One region of the Pseudoduganella albidiflava genome, then DNA from elsewhere that is predicted to be linked to it. Evidence: riboswitches for the same ligand, from Rfam matches in the RefSeq annotation. Region 1 holds a riboswitch; the other holds the start of a gene.

Region 1 (3,205 bases):
ACGTCGAGGCAGGCGCGGTACCCTTCGCCCAGCGCTTCCAGGTCGTGCATCGCCGCTTCCCGCCGCGGGTGATCGGCGCCTTCCACGAGATGCTGCAATTCCTTGACGATCACGTCGACCTGCTTGCGGCCCAGCAGCCATTCGCCGGCCTTCTCCGCGTCCAGTACGTCCGCATGCAGCCGGCCCAGCAGGCCGCTGGTCATCTCGCGCTGCACGCGCGGCGACAGGGCGGCGAACCATGCCGCATAGTCCGCCGCGCTCACGGTGTTCACGGTGCCGGCTAGCTCGCGCAGCGCGCCGCGGTCTTCCGGCAGGTTGACGCCCTGCGCCATGATCCGGTCGAGCAGCGCCTCGGGCGACGCGGGCAGCTCGCCCATCGTATAGCCGGCGTCCTTCAGCGCATGGAGCATGTCGAACAGCGAGGCCGGCACGTCCAGGTTGTCGGCGCCGATATTCTGGCGGCCCGGCGGGTGGTTGTAGTAGATCAGCGCCACGCGCTTGTCGCGGTTCGGCTTGTCGCGCAGCGCCAGCCAGCGGTTGACGCGCGCCGCCAGCCGCGCCGCCTCGGCATCGAGCATGACCGGCGGACGGTTCTCGATGCCGGTCAGCCGGTCGCGTTGCGCCTGGCCCAGGGCGGCCACCACGATCGGCTGGCCGATGCCCTGCAATTCCGGCAGCGCCACGCGGTACTGCACCGAATCGGGCGGCAGGCCGTCCGGCGACAGGCGCCACTGCAGCGCCGTGCGGTCGGACAGCCGGATCCCCTTGAACACGGGAATATCGAGGCGCTTCAGCGCTTCGGCGACGGCTTTGCGCCCCTCGGCCGCGCCGACCACGAAATCCTGCAGCACCACCAGCGCCGCCGGCCGCGCCGGGGCCACCAGCTCGGGCAAACGTTCCAGCGCCTCGCGGGAAGCGCCGCCCCAGCGCGTGAGCACCTGCACGCACGGCTGGCCGCCGGCCTCGATGCGCGCGCACACGGCGGCCGGCACGGCCGCATCCATGTTCGACAGGTCCAGCACCACCACGGCCGGCCGCGCCGTCAAGCCCAGCTGCGCGCCGCGGCCCCAGGCTGCCGCGTCGGCCAGTTCGCGCCGGCCCACGCGCACGCGCAGCGTCGGTTCCGCTTGCGCGCTGGCCAGCGGCGTGGCCGGGTGCAGCCGGTGGGCGAACAGCGCGGCAGTATTGTCGACACCGCCGGCCTGCCACAGGCGGCGCGCCGCCAGCCAGTGTGGCGCGGCGGGATGCGCCTGTGCGGCCCGCAGCGCGGCGGGCGGCGGGTTTTCCGCCGACAGGTCGCGCAGTGTATCGGGAGGAAAATCGCGCAGCGCGCCATGGCCGTCGCGGCTCATCAGGCTGAGGCTGGCCTCGCCGTTGAAGGCCAGTACCGCCGTGCGCGGTTTCGCATGGCGGGCCAGCGCGGTCTTCAGGCGATGGGCCGGATCGCCGAACAGCGACACGGCCAGGATGGTATCGGCGCCGCCCACCAGGCGCGCCATGTCGCGCTCGCCCAGCGCCATCCACTGCGCCGGGGTGCGCAAGTCGATGCGGTCTTGCGGATGCAGGGCCAGGTGGCGGTGCGCCGCCTCGATCGCGACGGGCGCGGCACGCTCGGTGACGATGGCGAACAGCACGGCGGCCTGGCCGCGCGCGCAGGCCAGGATGCACAGCAGCGCGGCCAGGGCGCGCACGAGTGGGGAAATGCTCAATTGATCCGACCGGTCCGGCCGTGCCCGCGAGGGCCGGCCATGAATACGCAACAGGCCGGCCCACACCCCGGGATCCGGCACATCATTGCAAACGGCCGGTCTTCTGGCTTGCCGTCATTCTGGCCGGTGCGTGCCTTCCCGTGTCGTGTCTCGACACAGTGGCGGTGGCGCCGGTTCGTCAGGCTTACAGCAGCGGGGGCTGCGCCGGACTGGCGGAGGATGGTCATCCCGCGCGTCACCGGCTTCCCGTTTCACCCTCCGGCCGGCTGGCAGGAAGGCACCGTTTGCTCAAGCGCCGGATTCTACATGCAAGGCTGCCGCTTTGTCACATCCGCAAGCGGCCCAGCCGCCACAGGCCCGCCAGCTGCACGGCCCCCGCCAGCACGAACAGGGCAAGCAGGGCGGCCAGGCCATCCCGGCCGGGCATCCCGTCCGGCACGCGCGGCACGAACCCGGGCTGCCTGGCGAAATCGGCCGTGCCGAACGGGCGGTCGTTGAACAGGTAGGGATAGTAGAACGTGCGGATCTGCCGGTGGAACGCCGCGATCGCGTCCTGGTACGCCAGTTGCGCCGGCAGGTCCGTGCCGGCCAGCCGGTGCAGCACGGCCTGCGCGCCCACGCCCGGCAGCAGCCAGCCGAGCCGGCCCGTCCACGCCTGCCGCGCCAGCAGGCCGCCGCGATAGTCGCGCGCCGCGCCGGCCACGCTCTCGTCGCCCACCTGGTGGAAGGCGAAGTACCACTTCCAGTGGAACCTGCGCGGTACCGCGGTGTGATCCTTCCATTCCGGATGGCTGGCAACGAACTTGCGCATGGTTTCCTCGCGCGGCAGTTCCCAGGCGCCATGCACGACCTGCCGCTGGGCCAGCATCAGGTCGACGCCCTGGTGCACGGGGATCGCCCGGATCAGCGCCACGTTGGCCAGTGCCGGCAGCACCAGCGTGAGCACGGCCCACGCTCCCATCAGCACGGTGGCGTTGGTCACGGAGCGCCAGTGCAGCGTGGCGACCAGCAGCGACAGGCCGGTCCAGAAGGCCAGGCAGGCCGCCGTCACCGCCAGCACGATGCCGGTCGCCACGATGCCGGTGCCGGACAATGCCGCGCCCACGCACGCCGGCACGGCCAGGCACAGGAACAGCAACGCATAGCGCAAGCCCGCGCGGCGCCGCCACAGCCGCCCCGCGTCGGGCATCGCCAGCAGGAGCCGCAGCCGGCCCGTCTGCCGCTCGCCCGACACCAGGTCGTGCAACAGCGCGATCGCGAACAGCGGCGCCAGGTAGATCAGCACGAAGGCGAAGTCGAAGCGGCCCGGCAGCGCCACTTCCGGGTTGAACGTTTCGCCTTCGTAGAGCTGGGCCTGCAATCCCAGCGCGCGGATGCGCAGCACGTATGGCGCCACGTCGCGCAGGCCCAGCGCCAGGAACGCCGCGGCCGATGGCGGATCCCATGTGTTGTAGAACGTGTAGTAGGCCGGATTGCCGGCATCCTTGCTGTCCGGG
Region 2 (3,205 bases), 130 kb from region 1:
CGGTCGAACGCCATGTTTGTACCCATCCATGGCGCCAGCCGGGATAGCCCAGGCGCGCGCGCTGCGCCTCCACACCGTCGTCCCAGGCGCGGCGCAGCACGAACAGCATGCGGTAGCACAGCGCCATCAGGTCGAGCAGCACCTCCGGCGTGCGCAGGCGGCGCAGCAGCGACAGCAGGTCGGGCAGCGGCGTGGTCAGCACGAAGCCCAGCAGCGCCGCCAGCACGGCCAGCGCCCGCAAGCCCGCGTGCACCGCCACCGGCACCATCGCGCCATTCCACTGCCAGTTGCCATGCACGCCGGGGCCGACCGGCAAGGTGGCGCAGGCCAGCAGCAGGAAACCGAGCGGTGCCCGTGCCACCGCCAGCCAGGTGCGCAGCGGCACGCGTGCGCCGAGCAGCGCAGCGAGCATCGGCAGCAGCGCCAGGACCGCCAGCGTGGCGGGCCGGCAGGCGATCCATGCGGCAGCGATGCCCGCCAGCGCGAACAATGCCTTGGCCGATGGCGCAACGCCGCGCCAGCGGCTCGCGTAAGCTGCTGTTTCAACCAGCATCGGATTTTCCCGCGGCCGCGCGGGCCCGCTCGCGCCCGACCGACAGGCCCAGCCAGTAGCCGATCACGCCCGCGCCCAGTGCAGCCTGCAATGCGAACAGCAGCGAGGCGATCTCGCCGCTGGCCGGCTCGAACACGGGAGAGAACCACGGCGCATAGCCCGGCGCGATGGTGCCGATGGCTTCGCGCGCCAGGTCATCGGCGCCGCCGAACGCGGCCCCGCCGGCCAGCCACAAGGGCAGTACCGTCAGCAGCACGATCGCGATCCAGGCCAGCCAGGTGCGCGCCTTTATCTTCAACCTCATCTGTCGCCTCATGTGCGCTCCCTGCCACGGTGCGCGAACACCGGCGCGGCCTGCTGTTCATGGCCGTGGAAACGGGCGATGGCGTTCACCACCAGCACCGTCAGCAACCCTTCGCTGATGGCGATAGGCACCTGGGTCAGGGCGAAGATGCCGGCGAACCTGGCCAGCGAAGCGGCCATGCCGCCCACCGGATCGGGAAACGCCCAGGCCAGTTGCAGCGAGGTGGTGGCGTACGTGGCCAGGTCGCCCAGGCACGCCGCGGCGAACACGGCGGCGGAACGCGACATGCCCAGCGCGGCGGCGGCGCGGAACACGCCGTAAGCCACGAACGGGCCGACGACGGCCATCGAGAAGATGTTGGCGCCCAGCGTCGTCACGCCGCCATGGGCCAGCAGCAGGGCCTGGAACAGGAGCACCACGAAGCCGACCGGCACCATCGCGGCGGGGCCGAACAGCAATGCGCCGAGCCCCACGCCGGTGGGATGCGAACAGCTGCCCGTGACGGATGGCAGCTTCAGTGCCGAGAGCAGGAACGCGAATGCCGCGGCGACGCCGAACAGCATGCGCCGTTCGGGATGCTGGCGCAGGTCGCGCGCCATCGCGCGCAGGCCCGCGGCCAGGAAACAGGCGGAGACGGCCGACCAGCCCAGCGCGTGCGCGGGCGGCAGGAAACCTTCCATGATATGCATTCGAATCCTCCCGTCGAATGGTCCATAAGAGCACCGGCGGGAGGATGAAAAGACGGTCGAGGCGGGGCCGGGACGGCAGGCCGCTTCGACAGCGGCTTCCCGTCACCCCGGGGAATGGTGCTGACTTGCTTGGGCCGGTATTCTGGCTCGCCGTCATTCTTCATCCGCGCCTTCCCGCGAGCGATCGCAGTGGCTAACAGGCGGAATCCGTCAGGCTTACAGCAGCGGGGGCTGCACCGGAATGGCCGCGCGTGGCGGCTTCACCGGTTTCCCGTTTAACGCTTTCCCCGGAACGGGAAGAGCGCACCCAAGCGCGCATGGTAACCGAAATGCAATGCCGTGGCATAGCAATTTTGCTGCGTCGCCATGCCGGCCCGGTGATTGGCCGGGGGCGCCATGGCGTCAGATCGAAGTCGGCAGCCTGGCCACTTCGCGCTCGCCGACGATGGTGAAATCATCCAGCGCGATGGTGGCTTGCCAGAGTGCGGTACCGCGCTGGAACAGGACGGTGACGCGCCGCTCGGCGGTCACGCGATGGGACAATACCCGCGTGATGTCCTTCAGTACGACGGTCATGCCGGTACCGTCGGGCCTGGCCAGTCCGAAGTTCAACACCGGCCTTCTACCGTCCGGAACCGCATCGGCTGGCCGGGGCGTGGTGTATTCGATGTAGAGCGCCAGCGCGGGCGAGCCAGCGCGGTGCTCGCTTTCCTGCAACTGCCGCAGGACCGTCACCGTGTTCCCGTGCTCCTTGAACAGCCAGTGCGATGGCTGGCCGGCACCGTGGATGAACAGCACATTGCGTGTTCCGTCGCTGCGCTCGTACGAGTAATCGCGCTCCCGGTCCATCACGACGAGCCGGACCATGTCGATATCGGCGCCATGGACCTTTTCCACTGCCGCGAAACCGAGGACGACGCGCTTGCCGGCTTCCGCGGTTTTTTCCTCGGCCTTGACCATCCCCGGCCCCTTCACCGGGCCGCGCGCCAGCGACAGGTAGCCCAGCACCGCAGCGCCTGCGAGCATGCCCAGCAGAGCGAGCAGGAGCAGCAGGCTGACCAGGCGGTTGATGATGACGAAGCAGCGATCGGTTCTGGAGGCGGGGACGGTCATGGCGGGCACGCGGGCTGGTGGAAAACCAGCCGAAGCATAGCGAACATGACCGGATTCACACAAGCGTCAAGCGGAAGCCGCCGGAATCTATTTGGAAATGCGCAGGATCGCCGAGGCCAGCTTCGAGAAGCACGGCGTCAGGTCGGCATCCGTGGCCGCATAGCAGTACATGCCGACCGGCTTGCTGGCGTCGTAGCAGCGCGATGGGCCGTCGGCCACGTTGGCCATGCATTTCAGGATGGATTCGCCGGTTTCGTTGTCGGCGTTCTTTTCCTTCAGCGAGGAGCCCATGCCCAGCGTGAAGACGAAGATGCCGTCCTTGCGCGCCCTGGCGGCCATGGCTTCGGCAAGGTTGCGCGCGGCGCGGCTGACGTTCTGCTTGTACATCGACTCGGAGCCGATATCCTCGGTCACCGGGCGCGGCAGCGTCGCCGTCGGCGTGGACACGATCGGGAACTCGGTTGCCGCGGGATCGACCGCGTTATAGAACTTCGGCAGCTTCTTCATCGTCTTCCACGCTTCGCTTTCCACCTTGCAGGCGGTGCT

Evidence for each region. Region 1 has a riboswitch for cobalamin ahead of EYF70_RS18185 (cobaltochelatase subunit CobN). Riboswitches for the same ligand answer to the same signal wherever they lie in the genome.
Region 2: it holds a riboswitch for cobalamin, as region 1 does, so the genes downstream of both, EYF70_RS18690 (energy-coupling factor ABC transporter permease) here and EYF70_RS18185 (cobaltochelatase subunit CobN) in region 1, are expected to answer to the same signal.

What each region holds. Positions count from the first base shown of each region.
Region 1 is NZ_CP036401.1:4,415,614-4,418,818, forward strand. Features, by position in the region: gene EYF70_RS18185 (cobaltochelatase subunit CobN) at 1-1,709, opposite strand, end outside; cobalamin riboswitch at 1,786-2,009, opposite strand; gene EYF70_RS18190 (ABC transporter permease) at 2,035-3,205, opposite strand, start outside.
Region 2 is NZ_CP036401.1:4,541,212-4,544,416, forward strand. Features, by position in the region: gene EYF70_RS31680 (CbiQ family ECF transporter T component) at 1-553, opposite strand, end outside; gene EYF70_RS18685 (energy-coupling factor ABC transporter substrate-binding protein) at 543-857, opposite strand; gene EYF70_RS18690 (energy-coupling factor ABC transporter permease) at 866-1,546, opposite strand; cobalamin riboswitch at 1,662-1,872, opposite strand; gene EYF70_RS18695 (hypothetical protein) at 1,949-2,659, opposite strand; gene EYF70_RS18700 (VWA domain-containing protein) at 2,747-3,205, opposite strand, start outside.